DNA from 2 places in the Microbacterium sp. NPDC089188 genome. Region 2 is predicted to be linked to the other one. Evidence: predicted binding sites of a transcription regulator. Region 2 holds the regulator's gene; the other holds the start of a gene.
The links. Region 2 encodes HrcA, which represses chaperone genes, less so after heat shock. Its sites were predicted from a motif close to TTNGCACTCGNNNNNNNCGAGTGCNAA; they were not measured.
Positions count from the first base shown of each region.

Region 1: groES (co-chaperone GroES) is a predicted target of HrcA. The motif match lies at 4,648-4,674, and genes of this name have one in related genera.

Region 1 is NZ_JBFBHH010000001.1:1,203,055-1,214,644, forward strand. Features, by position in the region: gene AB0N80_RS05575 (alpha/beta hydrolase) at 1-607, opposite strand, end outside; gene tsaB (tRNA (adenosine(37)-N6)-threonylcarbamoyltransferase complex dimerization subunit type 1 TsaB) at 683-1,312, shown strand; gene rimI (ribosomal protein S18-alanine N-acetyltransferase) at 1,312-1,869, shown strand; gene tsaD (tRNA (adenosine(37)-N6)-threonylcarbamoyltransferase complex transferase subunit TsaD) at 1,869-2,966, shown strand; gene AB0N80_RS05595 (hypothetical protein) at 2,963-3,412, shown strand; gene AB0N80_RS05600 (SAM-dependent methyltransferase) at 3,434-4,621, opposite strand; gene groES (co-chaperone GroES) at 4,754-5,050, shown strand; gene rarD (EamA family transporter RarD) at 5,234-6,175, shown strand; gene AB0N80_RS05615 (ABC transporter substrate-binding protein) at 6,491-7,777, shown strand; gene AB0N80_RS05620 (hypothetical protein) at 7,877-8,599, opposite strand; gene AB0N80_RS05625 (ABC transporter ATP-binding protein) at 8,707-9,486, opposite strand; gene AB0N80_RS05630 (ABC transporter ATP-binding protein) at 9,486-10,418, opposite strand; gene AB0N80_RS05635 (branched-chain amino acid ABC transporter permease) at 10,411-11,391, opposite strand; gene AB0N80_RS05640 (branched-chain amino acid ABC transporter permease) at 11,403-11,590, opposite strand, start outside.
Region 2 is NZ_JBFBHH010000004.1:351,767-363,356, reverse strand. Features, by position in the region: gene holA (DNA polymerase III subunit delta) at 1-1,028, shown strand, start outside; gene AB0N80_RS14840 (hypothetical protein) at 1,178-1,423, opposite strand; gene rpsT (30S ribosomal protein S20) at 1,629-1,889, opposite strand; gene AB0N80_RS14830 (alpha/beta hydrolase) at 2,005-2,730, opposite strand; gene lepA (translation elongation factor 4) at 2,817-4,661, shown strand; gene AB0N80_RS14820 (DUF1990 family protein) at 4,689-5,333, shown strand; gene hemW (radical SAM family heme chaperone HemW) at 5,333-6,550, shown strand; gene hrcA (heat-inducible transcriptional repressor HrcA) at 6,829-7,869, shown strand; gene dnaJ (molecular chaperone DnaJ) at 7,932-9,056, shown strand; gene AB0N80_RS14800 (16S rRNA (uracil(1498)-N(3))-methyltransferase) at 9,059-9,793, shown strand; gene AB0N80_RS14795 (HIT domain-containing protein) at 9,964-10,311, shown strand; gene AB0N80_RS14790 (PhoH family protein) at 10,361-11,386, shown strand; gene ybeY (rRNA maturation RNase YbeY) at 11,383-11,590, shown strand, end outside.

The DNA.
Region 1 (11,590 bases), on a different contig from region 2:
TCACGGCCGGGTCGACGCGCTCCGGATGCCGGAACAGCGGCCGCGCGAGCGTGCGCAGCGCCCCCGTTCGACGCAGGACGCGTAGCAGGGGGCGGGCGAGACGACCGAGTGCGCGCAGGATGCGCATGGCCAGCACCATGCCCGCGAGCCAGGGCAGGCGGACCCCGCCGATCAGCGGGCGCTGCATCACCGCGCGGGCGCCCGCGCCGCTCGGGGAGACGACGCCCACGGCGACCGTCTCGGCGGGGAAGCGCGCGGCGACGTCGAGGGCGATCACTCCGCCCAGCGAGTGGCCCACGATGCGCCAGCGGGGATAGCCGAGCGCGCGCGCCACCGCCGCGACGGCGACGGCGAGGTCGGCGGGCGCGGGAACCGGGCCGGGGGACTCGCCCCAACCGGGCAGGTCGATCGCGACGATGTCCGAGAGCGGGAGCCCGAGATCGTCGGACGCCGCGATCATCGGCGCCCAGGTGGCCCACGACCCCGCCGCGCCGTGCAGCAGCACGGTCGCGACCGGACTGCCCGACGCCCTCCCCGCGCGCACGACGACGGGGCCGACCCCCGTGGGGACGACCATGCGGCGCAGCCCGAGTGCCGTGGCATCCATGCCCTTTCTTCGGAGCGGAGGGGCCGGCGGATGCCGTGACGCTCGGGGGAGGAGGGCGGCGGATACCCTGGAACGGTGATCTTGGGCATCGACACCTCGCTCGGCACCGCCGTCGCGGCGATCGCGCGCGACGGGGAGGTGCTCGCCGACGAACAGAGCGCCAATCCCCTCGGGCACGCCGAGGTCATCGGCGACCTGTTGCGCCGCGCATCGTCCGCCGTCGCCCCCACCCACGTGGCGGTCGGCATGGGCCCGGGTCCGTTCACCGGTCTGCGGGTCGGTATCGCCACGGCGCGCGTCTACGCGCTGGGCCGCGGCGTCCCGGTGGTGCCGGTGCCCAGCCACGACGGTGTCGCCCTCGGCGTCCAGCTCGCGGACGCCCTGACCGGCACCGAGACCGGGCGCTTCGCCGTGGTGACCGATGCGCGGCGACGCGAATTCGCCTTCAGCGTCTACGACGGCCTCGACGACGACGGTCTACCGGTGCGCCTCTCCGACGCCGCCCTCAGCCCGCGTGACGACCTCGACGCGCGCCTCGACGAGATCGGTGCCCGGCGATACGACGCCACGAGCGTGTCGGCGGCGATGATCGCCCTCGTCGCGGCGCGGGCGCTCGACGCCGACCGCACCCTCACCGGCGCAGAGCCGCTCTACCTGCGCAGCCCCGATGTCGTCGCCGCCCACGCGCCGAAAAGGGTCAGCTGATGTCGACCCGCGCGGCCACCGCCGCCGATCTCGACGCGATCATGGACCTGGAGCGCACGTCGTTCCCCACCGACGCCTGGAGCGCGGCCATGATGCGCGAGGAGCTCGCCTCCCCGCACGGCTTCTACGTCGTCGTCGAAGAAGCCGGGCGTCTCGTCGGGTACGCGGGCCTGCGCGCGGTGCGGGGGGCTCGGGATGCCGACGTCCAGACCATCACGATCTCGGCGGCCGCTCGCGGACGCGGGCGCGGGCGGGCCCTGCTGACCACGCTGCTCGATGAGGCCGTCGCACGCGGTGTGCACGACGTGTTCCTCGAGGTGCGCGCCGACAATCCGGTGGCGCAGGCGCTCTACGCGTCGGAGGGGTTCGCCGAGGTCGGGCGACGCCCCCGCTACTACCAGCCCGACGACGTGGACGCGATCGTGATGCAGCTCGACCTGCGGGGGTGGGCCGCCCGGCGCGCCGAGGTCTCGGGCGGCGCGGCGCCCGGTGTCGCGGCGTCCGACGCGCCGTCGGCTTCCGCGACCTCGTCGCCCACCGGAAAGGGATGGTGCTGATGGACGCGCCCCTCGTGCTCGGCATCGAGACCAGCTGCGACGAGACCGGCATCGGCATCGTGCGCGGCCGGACGCTGCTGAGCAACACGATCGCCTCGAGCATGGACGAGCACGCCCGCTACGGTGGCGTGGTCCCGGAGGTTGCGGCGCGCGCCCACCTCGAAGCGCTGCAGCCCTCGATCGACGCCGCGCTCGCCGAGGCCGGCGTGACGCTCGCCGACCTCGACGCCGTCGCGGTGACGAGCGGCCCGGGGCTCGCCGGAGCGCTCATGGTCGGGGTGGGGGCGGCCAAGGGCCTCGCCGTCGCGCTCGACAAGCCCCTCTACGCGGTCAACCACCTCGTGGGCCACATCGCCGCCGACATCCTGGATGCCGAGGCGGGGGAGCTCGAGTACCCCACGGTCGCCCTGCTCGTCAGCGGAGGGCACACCTCGCTCCTGCTGGTCCGCGACCTCACGAGCGACGTCGAGCTGCTCGGCGAGACCATGGACGACGCTGCGGGCGAGGCATTCGACAAGGTCGCGCGGCTGCTGAAGCTCCCCTACCCCGGGGGGCCCGAGATCGACCGCGCGGCGGCGAGCGGCGACCCCACGGCGATCCGCTTCCCGCGAGGGCTCTCACGCGCTTCCGACATGGCATCCCACCGCTACGACTTCTCGTTCTCGGGGCTCAAGACCGCGGTCGCCCGCTGGGTCGAGCAGCACGAGGCGACCGGTGAACCGGTACCGGTCGCCGATGTCGCGGCATCCTTCCGCGAGGCCGTCGTCGACGTTCTCGTCACCAAGGCCCTCGACGCGTGCGCGCGGTACGGCGTGCCCCGGCTGCTGCTGGGCGGAGGCGTGATCGCGAACAAGCGCCTGCGCGACGTCGCCCTCAAGCGCGCGGCGGCGGCGGGGGTCGCTGTGCGCATTCCGCCGCTGCGGTTGTGCACCGACAACGGCGCGATGATCGCCGCTCTCGCCGCGGAGCTCATCGCCTCGGGTCGGCGCCCGTCGACCCTCGCCTTCGGAGCCGACTCCACCCTTCCCGTCACCGAGATCCAGGTCGCCGAAGACCCGGATGCCCCCGCTCCGGATGCCGAGACCCGGTCGCCGTGACGGATCAGACCCCGCCCACGCGCCGTGCGCGCAAGGAGACCCCCGAGTCGGCCGCGGCGCCCATCGACCCGCGTCGGCCGTGGATGGTGCCCGCGGGCGAGCGCCCGGAGATCGCGGATGACGACCCCGAACGCCTCCCCACCGCGCAGCTGGAGATGGCGGCCTTCGGCGACCACCTGATCCCGTACGTCCCGCCCGCGCCGAAACCCCCGCCCTCGCTGGCGCCGTGGGCGCTCGCCGTGGCGATCCTCGCGCTGGTCGCCGCGCTCATCACCGGGTGGCTGCTTCCCCTGGGTGTGATCGGGGCGATCCTCGCCATCCTGTCGCTAAGACGCGCGCACGACAGCCGGCGCGTGGCCGTGTGGGCGTTGTCCCTGTCGTTGCTGGCCGTCGTGTTCAGCGCAGGGTGGTTGATCTGGGGGTTCTCGCAGCTCGCCGTGCGCTGAGGCGCGGGAGCCCGGCGGGCGTCAGACGCGGTCGGCCAGCAGAGCCAGGCGCGTCGACCCCACGCGGGTGAGCAGCAGGGTCGCCGCTTCGTCTCCGCGGAGCGAGAGCTTCCGGCGGAGCGCCGCCGGGTCGACGTCGACGCCGCGCTTCTTGATCTCGAGCGTGCCGATCCCGCGCGCCCGCAGCGCCTGTGCGAGCTTCTTCGGGTCGGCGGGCAGTTGCTCGCGCACCCGGAACGACTGCACGAACGGACTCGTCAGCGGTGCGTCGGAGGTGAGGTAGGCGATCTGCGGCGAGAGCATCCCCGCCTCGAGTGCTCGCGCGACCTCGCCGATGAGCCGGGCGCGGATGACCGCGCCGTCGGGCTCGTGCACGAAGGCGCCCAGGTCCCTCGGCTCGGCGTCGGGGCTGTCCGCCGGAGCCGTGAGCTCCCACGCGTCGGTGCCGCGCACCACGAGCGCGGCCCGTCGCACGTTCTCGCGCGCGAGCGCCCCCGCCCAGAGGACGAGCTCGATGGTCGAGCCGTCGGCGCTGATCCATTGGGCCTCGACGTCGTGGGGGATCCGCGCGCGATCGAAGCCGGGGCCGAGCTTGACCCCGCCCGGGGTGCTCCGCAGCAGCTCGAACACCCAGTCCAGCGACGGCGACCATTCGCCGGAGGCGACCTGCCGCGTCTCGGAGTGGCCCGCCGTGCGGCGTGCAGGGTCGAGCCACACGGCATCCGTCCCCGTCAGGTCGACCTCTTCGGCGCGCGCGTGCGCCACCGTGGCGGCGTCGCCGAACGGGGCGAGGTTGTACGCCGCGATGGCGGCGGTCACCTCGTCGGCGTCGACCGCGTGCACCCGGATGCCGAGTCCCGCCAGCCCGAGCGCGTCACCGCCGATACCGCAGCCGAGGTCGGCGACGCTCGACACGCCCGCGGCGCGGAAGCGGCCCGCGTGACGCGCGGCGATCGGAAGGCGCGTGGCCTGTTCGAGCCCCGCGCGGGTGAAGAGCATGCGGTCGGCGAACGCGCCGAACTTCGCGGTCGCTCGGACGCGGAGCCGGGCCTGGCCGACGACCGCCGACACGAGGTCGGGGGAGTGCCCGGCCGCCCGCAGCCGCGACACCGCGCGGGCGGCCTCGTCGGTCGAGCCGATGGGACCGAGCTCGTCGAGCAGGCGCAGGCCGTCGGGCGTGAGCAGGGCGGTCAGCTCGCTGGTATCCACCGATTCAGCCTAGGCGGGGGAGTGTGCTGGCACTCGCGTTGCGTGAGTGCCAGCGCTTCTCTACACTCGGATTAGCACTCTCCCCGCGTGAGTGCTGACAAGTCTTCTGTAACGAGAAAGAAGAGGTAGACCGTGTCGGTTTCCATCAAGCCGCTCGAGGACCGCATCGTCATCAAGCAGGTCGAGGCTGAGCAGACCACCGCGAGTGGTCTCGTCATCCCCGACACCGCCAAGGAGAAGCCGCAGGAGGGCGAAGTCGTCGCCGTCGGCCCCGGCCGTATCGACGACAACGGCAACCGTGTCCCCCTCGACGTCGCCGTCGGCGACCGCGTGCTCTACAGCAAGTACGGCGGCACCGAGGTCAAGTTCGGCGCCGAGGAGTACCTCGTGCTCTCGGCTCGCGACGTCCTGGCGGTCGTCGTCCGCTGATCGCGTGACTCGATCGAAGGCCCCGGGTGCTCGGCATCCGGGGCCTTCGTCGTCCCCGGGGGAGGGCGGGGGCGCGCGTCGTCCCCGGGGGTCGATGGACGATGCGGAGCGCTCGCCACGCGATGGCAGGAATGCGCGGGTGCGCGACCGTCGCCGCCTCGGGGGCGCGCGTAGGCTGTATCGGTGACCCCCGCTCCCTCCGCTCCGACCGGCGGGAGCACCCGCGGCGCCCTGTACGCATTGGGCGCCTACCTGCTGTGGGGCGTGCTGCCCATCTACTTCCTGCAGCTGAAGCCGACCGGCCCGTTCGAGGTGGTGGCCTGGCGCATCCTCCTCGCGTTCGTCTTCTGCCTGCTGCTTCTCACCGTGCTGCGCGCGTGGCGCCCGTTCCTCGCGATCGTGCGGCAACCGCGGCTGATGCTGTTGACCGCGGTCGCCGGTGTGCTCATCTACGTCAACTGGCAGACGTACCTCTTCGGTGCCCTCACGGGGCACGTCATCGAGACGAGTCTCGGCTACTTCATCAACCCCATCGTGACCGTGCTGCTGGGTGTCGTCGTGCTGCGCGAGCGTCTGCGGCTCCTGCCGTGGATCGCGGTGGGTATCGCCGTGGCCGCGGTCCTGGTGATCGTCGTGGGATACGGCGCCTTCCCGTGGATCGCGCTGACCCTCGCCTTCTCGTTCGGCTTCTACGGACTGGTGAAGAAGCAGATCGGTCCCGCGGTGGATGCCGTGAGCGGGCTGACCCTCGAATCGATGTGGTTGCTGCCGGTCGCCGTCATCCAGCTGATCTTCGTGGCGAACCTGACGGGCATCACGCTGGGCACGGCCGGGGTGCTGCACACCGTTCTCCTTTTGCTCGCCGGCGCGGTCACGGCCGTACCGCTGCTGCTGTTCGCATCCGGTGCCCGGCGCGTCCCCCTCACGGTGATCGGCCTGCTGCAGTTCGTCGCGCCGATCATCCAGTTCATCATCGGCGTATGGGTGCTCCACGAGCCCATGACGCTCGAACGGTGGGTGGGGTTCGCGCTCGTGTGGGTCGCGCTGGTCATGTTGAGCGTCGACTCGATCGTGGCCGCGCGGCGCCACCGGCGCGTGGTGGACGACGTCGCCGAACCGGTCTGATCCCCTCGTCCGACCCGCCGTCGCGTCCTCCGTTCGGTCGACAGACAATGTCGGCGGCGGGTGGGACGATGAGGGCGCGGAAGATGTCGTTCCGCGTTCGTCCTGCCCGATCCGGCCGTTTCTTCGTTCCGGGTCCGGCGACCCGTGCTCCTTCGGGGTCGCCGTCAAGACGCGGGCTGAACCGTTATGCGGCCGTGACCGCTTCGACGCACATCGTTAACGAACGGCAACACGCGGAAAATGCGCTGCCGATTAGGTTTAGGACACCAGGTGGCCCATAGGGTCGCCCAACGTTCATTCACAGCAAGGAGCACTATGAACGTCATTTCGCGCACGCGCGGCGCCAAAATCCTCGGCGGCATCGCCCTGGTCGGCGCCAGCGCGCTCGTCCTCGCCGGATGCTCCGGTGGCGGCAACGATGCCGCTGCACCGAGTGCATCGTCGGGCGGCGGCGGCGCCGTGTCCGAGGCCGACGGCACGTTCAGCGTCGGCACGATCCTGCCCGCCACGGGTAACCTCGCCTTCCTCGGCCCGCCCGAGGTCGCCGGTGTGAAGCTGGCCATCAAAGACATCGAGGCCACGGGAGACGCATTCCCGTTCAAGACCACGCTGACCGAGCGCGACTCGGGCGACACCACGACCGACATCGCGACCCAGTCGGCGTCCGAGCTCGTCAGCGCCGGAGCCGACGTCGTCATCGGTGCCGCGTCGTCGGGTGTCTCGTTCACCTTCATCGACCAGCTGGTCAACGCGGGCATCGTCCAGATCTCGCCGGCCAACACCTCGCCCGACTTCACCACCTACGCCGACGACGGGTACTACTGGCGTACCGCGCCCTCCGACGTGCTGCAGGGCCGCGTGCTCGGCAACCTGATGGTCGGCGACGGTGCCGCCAACGTGGGCATCATCTACATCAACGACCCCTACGGCACCGGCCTGAAGGACAACGCGACCACGGCCATCGAGGCCGCCGGTGGCGAGGTCTCGGTCGCGGTCCCCTACAACCCGGGTGACACGGTCTTCACCTCGCAGGTCGACCAGCTGCTCGCCTCCCAGCCCGACGCGATCGCGGTCATCGCGTTCGAGGAGACCTCCTCGATCATCCCGCAGCTGGTCAGCACGCAGGGCTACGCGGCGTCGAAGGTGTACTTCGTCGACGGCAACCTGTCGAACTCGTACGAGTTCCCGGCCGGCACGCTCCAGGGCGCGAAGGGCACGCTGCCCGGCAACCCCGCCGACACCGACTTCCAGTCGCGTCTGAAGGAGATCGACCCCGCGCTCACCGACTACAGCTACGCGCCGGAGTCGTACGACGCGGTCATCGTCGCGGCTCTCGCCGCGGCGCAGGCCAAGGACGACTCGGGCACGGCCATCCGCGACAACATGCAGTCGGTCTCCGAGGGCGGCGAGAAGTGCACGACGTTCGCCGACTGCCTCGCGCTGATCAACGACGGCAAGGACATCGACTACGACGGTGTCTCCGGTCCGATCACGTTCGACGAGAACGGTGACCCGACCGAGGCGTACATCGGCATCTACCAGTACGGTGCCGACAACAAGTACACCCTGCTGAACACGGAGTTCGGCTCGCTCAACGAGTGACCTGACTTCACGCGAGGGGCTCGGATCTGCGGATCCGGGCCCCTTTCGCATGCTCCGGAACTCGCTCGCACCCCTCCTCTCCGGGCAGAGGAACCCGGCTCACGGCGCGGGGGTCAGGCCGCACACCTGGGCGGTGAGCACGAGCAACGCGTCGGCGACGTCCTTCGAGCGCTCCAGGGGCACCACGATTTCCCGCCCGTCGACGCGGGCGACGAGGTCGAAGAGGGTGCCCACCTTGTCCTCGGCGATGGCGTGCGCGTCGCAGCGCTGCGGCACCACGGCGACCTCGACGACCGACGGCGCGTCACGCGCGGACACGCTCACCCCGAGCGGTGCCGCAGCGCCCGCGGCGAAGCGCAGCAGCACCGTTCCGCGCAGAGCGACGAGCTCGGCCGTCCCCTCGCCGCTCTGCGACGGCTCCACCGCCAGACGCAGGGTGATCGAGCCGTCAGGGCCCACGGCGGCTCCGGTGGCCGTCACCCGCACCACGGATGCCAGCTCCGCACGATCGCACGCGGTGGCGCTCGCCCGGTGCAGGAAGTCCAGGTCGTCGGACAGGGTCACGGTCGTCGTCGCGCCATCGGCCGTGACCGTGGCCTCGGGAACACCCGAGGCGTCGGTGCAGCGGATGGCGGGGAGGAAGACGGGGAGGTCGACCGTCCGCCCCGCCGCGAGGGTGGTCGGCCGTGTGGCATCCCATTCCGCGGGCCCGTCCAGGACGGGGGAGGAGAAAGATGCCTCTGTGAGCGTGGTGGCCACGGGGGAGGTGTTCGTCACGCGCAGCTGCACGCGGTCGACGGCGATGTCGCCGCGCCGCTGCACGAGGGCGACCTCGAGCGATGGCGCGGGCGGTGGGGAAGGCGCCGAACACGCCGCGAGTGCGGCGCCCACCAGGGTGAGCGCCGCACTCGCGGCGTATCGGCGGCGGATCAGGCCTCGGGGCCCTTCCCGTCGCGCTTGGCGTCCTCGTCGGCGGCGAGAGTGCCCAGGTACAGCTCGATGACGCGGGGGTCGGTGAGCAGCTCGCGACCCGTGCCCGTGTACGCGTCCTTGCCCTGGTCGAGCACGTAGGCGCGGTGGCAGATCTGCAGGCAGCGGCGCGCGTTCTGCTCGACCATGATGATCGTCACGCCGGCGCGGTTGATCTCCGCCACGCGAAGGAAGGTCTCGTCCTGTCGCACGGGCGAGAGACCCGCGGAGGGCTCGTCGAGCAGGAGGACGGAAGGATCCATCATCAGGGCGCGTCCCATGGCCACCATCTGACGCTCACCGCCCGACAACGAGCCCGCGCGCTGGCGACGCCGCTTGCCGAGCTCGGGGAACAGGCCCGTGACGAACTCGAAGCGCTCGGCGAACACCTTGGGGCGCTGGAAGAGCCCCATCTGCAGGTTCTCCTCGATCGACAGGCTCGGGAATACGTTGTTGTTCTGCGGAACCATGCCGACGCCCTTGCCGACGAGCTTGTCGGCCTTCAACGAGGTGATGTCCTCGCCGTTGAGCAGGACGGCGCCGCCGCGGATCTTCACCTGGCCGAAGATGGCCTTCAGCAGGGTCGACTTGCCGGCGCCGTTGGGGCCGATGATGCCGATGAGGTCGCCCTGGTAGGCGTCGACGGTGCACCCGTTGAGGATGTTGACGCCCGGGAGGTAGCCGGCGACGAGATCGTCGGTGCGCAGGACCGGGGTGCGGGTGGCGGTGGTGTCGGTCATCAGAGCTTTCCGTCCTTCTCGTCGGCGGTGAGCTCCGCCTCCGCTTCCGCGGCGGCCTCGGCCTGGATGGTCTCGAGCTGCGACGTGGTCATGTCGCCCAGGTCGGTGTCGTGGTGGGCGCCGAGGTAGGCGTCGATGACGGCCTGGTCGCTCATGACCGTCTCGGGCGGCCCCTCGGCCACCACGCGGCCCTCGGCCATGACGACGACCCAGTCGGAGATGTGACGGACCATGTGCATGTCGTGCTCGACGAACAGCACGCTCATCCCCTCCTTCTTCAGGTCGAGGATGTGGCCCAGGAGGCTCTGCGTGAGCGCAGGGTTGACACCGGCCATCGGCTCGTCGAGCATGACGAGCTTCGGGTCGCTCATCAGAGCGCGCGCCATCTCGAGGAGCTTGCGCTGGCCGCCCGAGAGCGACGCGGCGAAGTCCTCGCGCTTGGCATCCAGCTTGAAGCGGCGCAGCAGGTCGTCGGCGCGCTCGGTGTTGGCGGCCTCCTGCGAGCGCCAGGTGCCCGGGATGAGGGCGCGGAACAGATTCTCGCCCTTCTGCCCGCGGGCGCCGAGCAGCATGTTCTGCAGCACGGTGAGCCGACCGAGCGACTTCGTCAGCTGGAAGGTGCGCACCATCCCGCGGCGCGACACCTTGAACGCGGGGACGCTGGCGAGGTTCGAGCCCTCGAAGCTCCAGCGACCCGTGTTCGGCTTGTCGAAGCCGGTGAGCAGGTTGAACAGCGTGGTCTTGCCGGCGCCGTTCGGGCCGATGAGGGCCGTGATCTGCCCGCGGGGGATCTCGAGGTGCTCGACGTCGACGGCTTTCAGACCGCCGAACTGGCGGGTGACGCCGTCGGCGACGACGATCGGATCGACCTTCTCGCAGCCGGGTCGGACCTCTCCCTTGACGAGAGGATGGGTGACGGTCGTGTCAGACATTGAACGACAGCTCCTTCTTGTTGCCGAAGATGCCCTGTGGTCGGAAGATCACGAGGAGCATCAGTCCGATGCCGACGAGGATGAAGCGCACCTGGCCCGTCTGCGTGCTGGACATGAAGCCCAGGATGCCGACGTCGCGCAGTCCCACGATGATGCCGTTCGACAGCGAGAGCAGCACCCAGAAGAGCATCGAGCCCACGATCGGGCCGAGGAGTGTGGCGGCTCCACCGAGCAGGAGCGCGGTCCAGATGAAGAACGTCAGAGCCGTTCCGTAGTTACCGGGCTGCACGGCGCGGGGGAGGATGAAGACCACGCCCGCGAGTCCGCCCATGACGCCGCCGAGCACCAGCGCCTGCATCTTGTAGGAGTACACGTTCTTGCCGAGGCTGCGCACGGCGTCCTCGTCTTCCCGGATGCCCTTGACCACGCGACCCCACGGGCTGCGCATGAGCAGGAACACGAGGATCGTCGCGATGATGACGAGGCCCCAGCCGAACAGGCGCACCCACCAGTCGTTCGCGGAGTAGGTCCACGGTCCGATGCCGTACGTACCGGCCGGCAGCGGGTTGATCGCCTGGAACTCGCGGTTGTACCCGTTCAGGCCCTGGGACCCGCCGGTGACGCTGGTCAGACCCACGGTCGAGACGACATAGCGGACGATCTCCGCCGCCGCGATCGTCACGATCGCCAGATAGTCCGCCCGCAGACGCAGGGTCGGGATGCCGAGGAGGAAGGCGAACAGCACCGAGGCGACGATCGCGACGAGGATCGCGAGCCACACCGGGGCTGCGAACGACAGGGTCGCGATGGCGAAGGCGTAGGCGCCGACGGCCATGAAGCCCGCCTGACCGAAGTTGAGCAGCCCCGCGTAGCCGAAGTGGACGCTCAGGCCGATGGCGGCGAGGGCATAGGCCGCGGTGGTCGGGCTGATGAGCTCGCCCGCGGCGTTGTTGAAGATCGAAAGCCAGTCCATGTCGTTCTTCCTCAGCCGATCCGCTCTTTACGACCGAGCACACCTTGCGGCCGGAACAGCAGCACGCCGATGAGCACGATCAGGGCCACCGCGTACCGCAGGTCGGGTGGGATGACGATGGTCGACAACTCCGTGATGATGCCGATGATGAGCGATCCGACGAGGGCGCCGAAGGCGCTGCCGAGACCACCGAGGGTGA
Region 2 (11,590 bases):
CCCCTCGACGCGCAGCGCCCGCCAAGGCCAAATCGGCCATCCCGCAGGTGTCCTGGCGTGCCCCGCAGCCGGCGCCCATCGTGCTGGTCTCCGGCCCCGAAGAGGTCTGCGCCGAGCGTGCCATCGCCGGCATCCGCTCCCTCCTGAAGAGCGAAGACCCCAGCCTCGAGGTCACCGACATCCGTGCCGACGACTACGCCGCCGGCACCCTGCTCTCCGTCACGTCACCGTCGCTCTTCGGCGAGCCGCGCCTCGTCCGCGTCAGCGGGGTCGAGAAGTGCAGCGACACGTTCCTCACCGAGGCCGTGTCGTACCTGTCGCAGACGCAGGAGGGCGCCACGGTCGTCCTGCGCCACACCGGCGCGAGCGTCCGCGGGAAGAAGCTCCTCGACGGCATCCGCGCGGGTCAGGGGAGCGGCATCGAGATCGCCTGCCCCGCCGTCAAGCGCGACTCCGATCGCTTCGACTTCGCGGTCGGCGAGTTCAAGGCGGCCCAGAAGCGTATCGCCCCCGTCGCGCTCCGCTCGCTCGTGTCCGCTTTCGCCGATGACCTCACCGAGCTCGCCGCCGCATGCCAGCAGCTCATCGCCGATGTGCCGGGCGACATCGACGAGCGCATCGTCGAGCGCTACTACGGCGGGCGCGTCGAGACCTCGGCGTTCACCGTCGCCGACACGGCCATCGCCGGGCAGTACGGCCCGGCGCTGCTCGCGCTGCGGCACGCCCTGGCATCCGGAGCCGACCCCGTGCCGCTCGTCGCCGCTGTTGCGATGAAGCTGCGCACCATGGCGCGGGTCGCGGGGACGCGCGAGTCGTCGTCGGCCACCGCGCAGCGCCTCGGCATGAAGGACTGGCAGGTCGACCGCGCGCGCCGCGACCTCGTCGGCTGGACCGGCAACACCCTCGGCATGGCGATCCACGCCACGGCGCGCGCCGATGCCGAGGTCAAGGGCGCCTCGCGCGACCCCGTGTTCGCGCTCGAGCGGATGATCACCGTCATCGCCACGCGCGCGCCGTACGGCGACTGAGGCGGCGCCCGGCGTCGGGGCCCCCGTGAGCAAGCGCCTCAGGTACGGGCGACGACAGCGCATCGTTCGGAGACAGGTCCGATCCGGCCGGGATGCCCCTGTCACGGAACGATCCCCTGTCCTCGAGTGCGAGCCGCGTCGGCACCCGATCACGCCCGCGCGATGTGGCGCGCCAGGAACGTCGCCGCCCGGAGCGTGAGTCGCGGCTCCGCTCGCCGCAGGTCGCGAACCACGACCACCTCATCGTCATCCGGTGAGGACACCGCCCGCGCCCACCGGAGCGCCGGTTCCGGAGGCTGCCCACCCGCCGGCATCTCACCGCTGAACAACTGCACCAGCCGGGACCGTGGATCCTCCCGGTCGCCGAAGACCTTCGCCGCTCGTTCGCTCTGCATGCTGCACCTCCCGGCATCCACGCTACGAACGCCGGTGCGCGGGTGCCTCCGCCGCGAGGAGGAGATCGCGTACGCCCAGGCCTGAACATGCCGCGGACATCCCGGACGCGACGAGACCCCCGAATGCGCTGGACCGAACCTCTCGCTCCGGGAACGACGAAGCCCGCCCCGCTGAAGCGGGACGGGCTGTCGAAACGGCTGCGGCTCAGAGAGCGTTGACCTGCTTCGCGATGGCCGACTTGCGGTTCGCGGCCTGGTTCTGGTGGATGACACCCTTGCTCACGGCCTTGTCGAGCTTCTTGCCGGCGAGGACGAGCGCCTTCTCGGCGGCTTCCTTGTCACCGGCCAGAACGGCCTCGCGGGTGCGACGCACGTGCGTCTTCAGCTCGCTCTTGACGGCCTTGTTGCGCTCGCGCGCCTTCTCGTTGGTCTTGTTGCGCTTGATCTGCGACTTGATGTTCGCCACGTCGACGGTCTTTCGTTTGAGTGAGTGTTGGAAGTGCCGGTCGAGCGGTAGAGGGGCGCTGTACCGGCGGTCGTGGAGGTCGGGAAAAACCCCACACGCAAGCCAAGAGACGAGTCTAACAGGTCGAGGTCTCGACCGTGGTGAGCGCCACCTCGAGCAACGCGTTGAACACGCGGGGCCGCATCGCCGTGACGAGGTGGGTCGTGCGCGGGACCACGATCAACTCGGCATCCTTCGCGATCGACGTGAAGAGCTTCTCGTTCACGCGGAGTTGGTCCCACTGCCCGTTCACGAACCACAGCGGCACCTCGATGCGCCGCAGCGCCGCGAGCAGGTCGAGCACCGACAGCGACGCGAGAGCGGAGTCCTGCGCGTCGAACGCGTAGCCGCCGGCACCGAAGTCCGGCCGCGTCTCGGGCGGGAGCGTGCGGTCGAGCACCCGGTTGGTCAGACCCAGGCCGCGGTCGGGCAGGCTGTCGAATCGACGCGCGAGGAACCGATACGCGGCGAGCCCCACCCCGCGCGGGATCGAGGTGCAGGACGCCGCGATGAACGCCGCGACCGGCGGCGGGTCTTCGCGCCCGACGTATTCGATCGAGAGCAGACCGCCCATCGAATGGCCCACGAGCAGCACGGGACCGCGGGTCGCGGCATCCCGGACCGCCCGATCAATGGTCGCGAAGGCTTCGTCGAGGGTGAACTCCTCGCCCCGACGCGTGCCGTGCCCGGGCAGGTCGACGGCGGTCACCGGGGTGCCGCGCTGCTCGAGGTGGGCGACCTGCGCGCGCCACATGGTCGCCGACGTGCGGATGCCGTGCACGAGCACGACCTGGACCGCCATGGCATCCACCTTAGAAGCGCCGTCGAGGCGCAGCCTGAGCGTCCGCGGACGGCGATGTCGGCGCGCCACCGTAGAATCGACGGAACATGTCACCGCGCGCCCTGAAGCCCCTCGAGCCGTCCGCCACCCCGCCGGCGCAGATTCGCAACTTCTGCATCATCGCCCACATCGACCACGGCAAGTCGACGTTGGCCGACCGCATGCTGCAGATCACCGGCGTCGTCGCCGACCGCGACATGCGCGCGCAGTACCTCGACCGCATGGACATCGAGCGCGAGCGCGGCATCACCATCAAGTCGCAAGCGGTCCGGATGCCGTGGTCCACGGCCGACGGCACGTTCGCCCTCAACATGATCGACACCCCCGGTCACGTCGACTTCACCTACGAGGTGAGCCGTTCGCTGGCCGCGTGCGAGGGCGCGATCCTGCTCGTCGACGCCGCTCAAGGCATCGAGGCGCAGACCCTCGCCAACCTCTACCTGGCGCTCGAGAACGATCTGACGATCATCCCGGTGCTGAACAAGATCGACCTCCCCGCCGCCGACCCCGACAAGTACGCGGCCGAGCTGGCGGGTCTCATCGGCGGCGACCCCGCCGACGTGCTGCGCGTCAGCGGCAAGACGGGGATGGGCGTCGAGGAGCTGCTCGACCTCATCGTCGAGAAGATCCCCGCTCCCGTCGGCGTGGCGGACGCGCCCGCGCGCGCGATGATCTTCGACTCGGTCTACGACGCCTACCGCGGCGTGGTGACCTACGTCCGCATGATCGACGGGGCACTGCAGCCGCGCGAGCGTCTGCAGATGATGTCGACCGGCGCGACCCACGAGGCGCTCGAGATCGGCGTCTCCAGCCCCGAGCCGATCCCCACCCAGGGGCTCGGCGTCGGCGAGGTCGGCTACCTCATCACCGGCGTGAAGGACGTGCGCCAGTCGAAGGTCGGCGACACGATCACGACGCACCGCAAACCCGCCACCGAGGCTCTCGCGGGGTACACCGACCCGAAGCCCATGGTCTTCTCGGGTATCTACCCGATCGACGGCAGCGATTACGCCGAGCTGCGCGAGGCCCTCGACAAGCTCAAGCTCTCCGACGCCTCGCTGCAGTACGAGCCCGAGACCTCCGTCGCGCTCGGCTTCGGGTTCCGTTGCGGCTTCCTCGGCCTGCTGCACCTCGAGATCATCACCGAGCGCCTCTCACGCGAGTTCGGTCTCGATCTGATCACCACCGCTCCGTCGGTGACCTACGAGGTCACCACCGACACCGGCGAGACCGTGTCGGTCACGAACCCGAGCGAATACCCCGACGGCCGCGTGGCCTCGGTCTCGGAGCCGATCGTCAAGGTCGGCATCCTGCTCCCGAAGGACTACGTCGGTACCGTCATGGAGCTGTGCCAGTCACGCCGCGGCACGCTTCTCGGCATGGACTACCTCAGCGAAGACCGGGTCGAGCTGCGCTACAACATGCCGCTCGGCGAGATCGTCTTCGACTTCTTCGACCACCTGAAGTCGCGGACGCAGGGCTACGCGAGCCTCGACTACGAACCGGCCGGACAGCAGACCGCCGACCTGGTGAAGGTCGACATCCTGCTGCAGGGCGACAAGGTCGACGCGTTCAGTTCGATCGTGCACCGCGAGAAGGCCTACAGCTACGGCACGATGATGGCCGAGCGGCTGCGCAAGCTCATCCCGCGCCAGCAGTTCGAAGTGCCCATCCAGGCCGCGATCGGTGCGCGCATCATCGCGCGCGAGACGATCCGCGCGATCCGCAAGGACGTCCTCGCCAAGTGCTACGGCGGTGACATCACCCGTAAGCGCAAGCTCCTCGAGAAGCAGAAGGAGGGCAAGAAGCGCATGAAGATGGTCGGTCGCGTCGAGGTCCCCCAGGAGGCGTTCATCGCCGCGCTCTCCGGCGACGTCGAGGCCAAGAAGTAGAACGCACGCAACCGAGAGGGGTGGATCATGCGCAGGCAGAACTTCACCGATGACACGGTCGACTACGCGGCGGTCGGTGCCACCCAGGCGCCCGACCTCATGCAGTATCCGCCGGAGCACTCCGTGCCCGCCGAAGACGCCTGGCGCATCGGCAGCGGCGAGGAGCGTTTCGCCGCCGCGAGCGAGCTGCTGCTGTCGTGGGCGCCGTTGCGCGGCGAGGAACTCAGCATCACCGACGTGCGCCCGGCATCCGGGGAGGGCTACGCGGGCGTCGGCTTCGACGCCGAGGGCGCGCCCGTCGCGCCGAGCCGGCTCGAAGCAGAGCAGCGCTTCGCCGCCGACGGCACGCCGTTCGTCCGCCCCGGCACCGGCGTGCGCCTGCACGGCAAGGTCGACGGACACCGCGCCGACGCCGAGCTGCGCGTCATCTCGGTCTTCGAGGAGCCTCGTCGTGTCGGCTTCATCCTGGGCACCGTGGGGCACTCGATCGTGAGCGGCGAGGAGCTCTTCAGCCTCGAGTGGCGCGAGAACGACGAGGTCTGGTTCGTCGTACGCGCCTTCGATCGGCCCACCGCCCCGTCGTACCGCCTCTTCACCAGCCGCGTCCGGCGTCGGCGCAAGGCGTTGTTCGCGCGCTACCTGCGCGCGATCTCGCCGCTGTACTCCTCCTGATGGGCGGGCCCCTCCCGCTCGGAGACCCCGCGCCGGTCGACGGACGCCTCCCCGACGACCTCGTCATCGATCCCGGCGCCGATTTCGGCGTCTACCTGCACGTGCCGTTCTGCCGCGTGCGCTGCGGCTACTGCGACTTCAACACCTACACGGCGAGCGAGCTCCGCGGAGCGCGGCAGGACGACTTCGCCGACACCCTGGCCACCGAGGTGCGCCTGGCGGGCGCAGTGATGGATGCCGCGGGCGGTCGGCGCGCGGCATCCACGGTGTTCTTCGGGGGAGGGACGCCGACGCTGCTGCCGCCGGGCGACCTCGCCCGCATGCTCGACGCGGTCCGCGACGAGTTCGGCATCGCGCCGGGCGCCGAGGTGACCGTGGAGGCGAACCCCGACACCGTGGACGACGCGGTCGCCGACACCCTCGCCGCCGCCGGGGTGACGCGCCTGTCGATCGGCATGCAGTCGGCCCGGCCCCACGTGCTCGCGGCGCTCGACCGCACCCACGATCCGCTGAACGTCGCCACCGCGGTCGCGGCCGCGCGCCGCGCGGGTCTCGACGTCTCCGTCGACCTGATCTACGGCGCGCCGGGGGAGTCGCTCGACGACTGGCGCGCCTCGCTCGAGGCGGCGACCGCTCTCGAACCCGACCACGTGTCGGCGTACGCGCTCATCGTCGAGGACGGGACGAAGCTCGCGCGGCAGATCCGCTCCGGCGCCGTCGCGACGCCGGACGACGACCTGCAGGCCGACATGTACGAGCTCGCCGACGATCTGCTCGCCGCCGCGGGCTACGACTGGTACGAGGTGTCGAACTGGTCGCGGGGCGTCGCGCACCGTTCGCGCCACAACCTCGCGTACTGGCGCGGCACCGACTGGTGGGGCTTCGGTCCGGGCGCGCACAGCCATGTCGCGGGGCTGCGCTGGTGGAACGTGAAGCATCCCGCCGCGTACGCCCAGCGGCTCGCCGCCGCCGAATCGCCCGCCGCGGCGCGAGAGCGTCCCGACGAGACGGCGCGTCGGCTCGAATCGGTGCTCCTGCGCAGCCGCATCCGCGAAGGGCTCGCGGTGTCGGAGATCCTCGGCGAGGGGCGCAAGGCCGTGGCATCCCTCATCGCCGACGGGCTCATCGAGGGCCCGGATGCCGTTCGCGGGCGCATCGTGCTGACCCGTCGCGGACGCCTGCTGGCGGATGCCGTGGTGCGCGCGCTGACGGCCTGACCCGGGGACGCCTCTGCTGCCCACGGGCTGAATCGTCGGGCGTGACGATGCCCGCGGCCCGTTGGCGCGTCGGTGCTTCGTGCAAACGCCCGGCGAGGCGTAAACGCCCTGTCCGGGGGTTTGCCGCTCGGAGCGGCGTTCACACGCATGCCGCGCCGTCCGACCGCGCCGCCTGACCGCGACGCCGCCGACCTCCGCGAGCCGCTCGACGCACGGGCGGGGCGATCGTCGTAGAATTGGCACTCAGTCGAGTCGAGTGCCAAACGGGAGGAGCAGCCATGGTGTCGGAACGCGGCCTCCAGGTCTTGCGCGCGATCGTCCAGGACTACGTCGACACGCGCGAGCCCGTCGGCAGCAAGGCCATCGTCGACCGCCATGCCTTCGGGGTGTCGGCGGCGACCATCCGCAACGACATGGCCCTTCTCGAGGACGAAGACCTCATCGTCGCGCCGCACACGTCGTCGGGACGCGTCCCGACCGACAAGGGCTACCGCGTCTTCGTCGACCACCTCGCCGAGCTCCGCCCGCTGTCGAGCGCCCAGCGCAGCGCCATCACCTCCTTCCTCGATGAGGCGGGCGACCTCGACGACCTCCTCGCACGCACGGTACGGGCGCTGACGCAGCTGACCGGCCAGGTCGCGATCGTGCAGTACCCCTCGTTCGCTCGCGCCAACGTCACGCACGTCGAACTCGTCGCCCTCGGCGGGCCCCGGGTTCTCGTCATCCTGGTCACCGACACCGGTCGGGTGTCGCAGCGCATCGCGCTCGTGCCCGCCGAGCCCGGCGAGAGCGACATCGCCCTGCTGCGCGCGCGCGTGGGCGCGGTGCTCGTCGGACACAGCGTCGCCGAGAGCTCCCAGCGCGTCTCCGAGGCCCTCACTGCCGGCCCGCGCCCCGGGGTCGTGCTCGACGCGATCGCCGACGCGGTCCTGCGCGTGGTCGGGGAGGAGCTCGAGGCCTTCCGTCAGGACCGTCTCGTCATGGCCGGCGCCGCGACCCTCGCCAAGCGCGAGCAGGACTTCCGCGGCAGTATCTACCCGCTCCTCGAAGCGATCGAGGAGCAGGTGACCCTGCTGCGCCTGATGAGCGAGATGGTCGCCGACGAGAAGGGGCTGTCGGCGAGTATCGGGCGCGAGAACGAGCCTTTCGGCCTCGTCGAGGCCTCCGTGCTCGCGAGCCGTTACGACGGCTCCACCGGCGGGGCCCGCGTGGGTCTGCTCGGGCCGACCCGCATGGACTACTCCTCCAACCTCGCGGCGGTCCGCGCCGTCGCGCACTATCTGACCCGGATGCTCGAAGACGACGACAGCTCGCGCTGACGTCTCGCGCCGCGAGCACTCCCCACGAGAACGACCCCGCGCGAGCGGGCAGGAAGGCGATTGTGGCTGACCACTACGAGGTCCTGGGCGTCGAACGCGACGCCAGCCCGGAAGACATCAAGAAGGCCTACCGGCGTCTCGCGCGCCAGCTGCACCCCGATGTGAATCCCGGCGAGGACGCGTCCGAGAAGTTCAAACTCGTGACACACGCCTACGACGTGCTGAGCGATCCCGAGCAGCGCCGCCGCTACGACATGGGCGGCGACCAGAGCCCGTTCGGGGGCGGGGGAGCGGCCGGGTTCGGCGGTTTCAGCGACATCTTCGAGACGTTCTTCGGCGGCGCGCAGGGCGGCGGCGGAGGCCGCGGCCCGCGACCGCGGTCACGCCGGGAGCGCGGCCAGGACGCCCTCGTCCGCGTCACGCTGCAGCTCGGCGACGTCGTCTTCGGTACGCACCGCGACCTCGAGGTCGACACGGCGGTCCTCTGCGAGACGTGCCAGGGAGCGTGCACGCAGCCCGGTACCAGCGAGGTCACCTGCGACATCTGCCACGGTTCCGGTCACGTGCAGCGCACCGTGCGGAGCCTCCTCGGCAACGTCGTCACCGGCCAGCCCTGCACCGTGTGCCACGGTCACGGCACGACCATCCCCTACCCCTGCGGCACCTGCCAGGGTCAGGGCCGGGTGCGCGCGCGCCGCACGGTGTCGGTCGACATCCCCGCGGGCGTCGAGTCGGGCCTGCGCCTGCAGCTCCCCGGCTCGGGCGAGGTGGGCCCGGCCGGAGGCCCCAACGGCGACCTGTACCTGGAGATCACCGTGGAGGCGCACGACGCATTCAGTCGCGAGGGTGACGACCTCGTCGCCACCCTCGAGGTGTCGATGCCCGACGCCATCCTCGGCGCCACCACGACGATCGAGTCGCTCGACGGCTCCGTCGACCTCGAGGTGCGCCCGGGCGTGCAGTCGGGCGACGTGCTGACGATCAAGGGCCGCGGCATCACGCCCCTGCGGGGCAGCCAGCGCGGCGACCTGAAGGTCGGTGTGCACGTGGTGACCCCCACGCGCCTCGACCACAAGGAGCGGGCTCTCATCGAGGAGTTCGCCAAGCGCACCAAGGCTCCCGGGCCCCGCCTGGCCGAGCACCAACAGGGCATGTTCAGCAAATTCCGCGATCGCTTCCGCCACTGAGCATGGCGCTGCACTTCGTCACCGACGACGCCACCGACGCACAGCCGGGGGATGCCGTGACCCTCACCGGGCCGGAGGCGCATCACGCCGCGAGCGTGCGGCGCGTGCGGGTCGACGAGGCGGTCACGCTCGGCGACGGACGCGGCGTGTGGCTCTCGGGAGTCGTGACCGCTCTCGGCCCCAAGCAGGTCGACGTGCGCGTCACGGGCCGCGAGGAGGTCGCGGCGTCGGTCCCGCGGTTCGTGCTCGTGCAGGCATTGGCGAAAGGCGACCGCGACGAGCTGGCCGTCCAGGCGGCGACCGAGCTCGGCGTCGATGAGATCGTCCCGTGGCAGGCGGCGCGCAGCGTCTCGCGCTGGGATGCCAAGGCCGACAAGGGGCTCGCGCGCTGGCGGACGATCGTCCGCGAGGCTGCGAAGCAGGCGCACCGCGCGTGGGTGCCCGAGGTCGAGGGCGTGGCCCGGACGGCCGACCTCGTCGCCCGTGCCGGTGCCTATGTCGTCCTCGTGCTCGAGCCGACGGCATCCGTCCGCCTCACCGAGGTGGCCGCGGAGGCATCGGACGGTCGCGACGTGGTGCTCGTGGTGGGCCCGGAGGGCGGGATCGCCCCGGAGGAGCTGTCGGCGCTCGAAGACGCCGGCGCCCGCCTCGTGCGGCTGGGCGACACCGTGCTGCGGACCTCCACCGCCGGGGCCGCGGCCATCTCGGTGCTGTCGGCGGCGCACGGGCGCTGGTGAGCCGGGCCGTGCCGGGCGCTTCTCGCATCCGGCGCGGATACGGCAGATCGGGGCGTCGATTCTCCGCCCCGAGCGGCGGGATCCGCCCCGATCCGGGTCGGTGAGCGCCGAGAGGGCGTCGGCGAAACGGCCGAGCCCCGGTGTCGGAGGCCCTCACTAGACTGGATGCCATGAGCGAACCGTCGATCTTCACGCGCATCCTGCAGGGCGAGATCCCTGCCGAGATCGTGGCCGAGACCGAGAACGCCTTCGCGATCCGCGACATCGCCCCTCAGGCGCCGGTGCACCTGCTCGTCATCCCCAAGACGCAGCAGTATCGCAACGTCGTCGAGCTCGCGGCCGGCGACCCGGAGCTGCTGACCGAGGTGATCGGTCTCGCGAACAGCGTCGCCGCCGAGCACGCCGACGGCGATTTCCGTCTGATCTTCAACACCGGCGAGGGTGCCGGACAGACCGTCTTCCATGTGCACGCCCACGTTCTCGCGGGCGGCCTGAACGAAAAGAGCCTGGGTGGCTGATTCCCCCGAAGAGACCGTCTCCGAGCAGATCGCCGTCGACGGCGTGGCCATGGTGCAGCTGCTCGGTCCGCAGGACCGTCTCCTGCGCGTCGTCGAGAAGGAGCATCCCGACGTCGACGTGCACGTGCGCGGCAACGAGATCACGCTGTCGGGCTCTCCCGCGGCGGTGCGGGCCGCTCGCGGCCTGGTCGACGAGCTGGTCGCCATGACCCGCTCCGGCCACGGCCTCGACCCGGCCGACGTGACGAGTTCCAACCGCATGCTCCGCACCGACGGCGGGCCTCGCCCGTCCGAGGTGATGGGCGAGGCGATCCTGTCGTCGCGCGGAAAGGTGATCCGCCCCAAGACGGCCGGCCAGAAGGAGTACGTCGACGCGATCGACGAGAACACGATCGTGTTCGGCATCGGCCCCGCCGGTACGGGCAAGACCTACCTCGCGATGGCCAAGGCCGTGCAGGCACTCCAGCGCAAAGAGGTCAACCGCATCATCCTGACCCGACCCGCCGTCGAGGCGGGCGAGCGACTCGGGTTCCTCCCCGGAACACTGACCGACAAGATCGACCCGTACCTGCGCCCGCTGTACGACGCGCTCAACGAGATGATGGACCCCGACATCGTGCCCAAGCTCATGGCGACGGGCACGATCGAGGTCGCCCCGCTGGCCTACATGCGCGGTCGCACGCTGAACGACTCGTTCGTCGTGCTCGACGAGGCGCAGAACACCACGCCCGAGCAGATGAAGATGTTCCTCACGCGCCTCGGCTTCGGCACCCGCATGGTGGTCACCGGCGACATCACGCAGGTCGACCTCCCGCAGGGCGCCTCGGGTCTGCGTCTGGTCACCCGCGTGCTCGGCGACATCGACGACATCCACTTCTCGCGCCTGACCAGCGACGACGTCGTGCGTCACTCCCTGGTCGGCCGTATCGTCGACGCGTACAGCGAGTACGACGAGAAGCGCCTGGCCGCGCGTCGCGAACGCGACGAGGCCTCCGAGTTCGCCAACCGTGCGGAGCGACGCGGCCCCGGTGCCGCCGGTCCCCGCGATCACCTCCCGAGACGAAACCGCTCATGACGATCGAGATCAACAACGAATCCGGCCACGAGGTCGACGAGCAGGTCCTGCTGCGCCTGATGGAGTACAACCTGGCGGAGCTGCACGTCAGCGCCGACGCCGACGTGGCGATCGTGCTCGTCGACGAGGGGGCCATGGAGTCGCTCCACGTGCAGTGGATGGACGAGCCCGGCCCCACCGATGTGCTGAGCTTCCCGATGGACG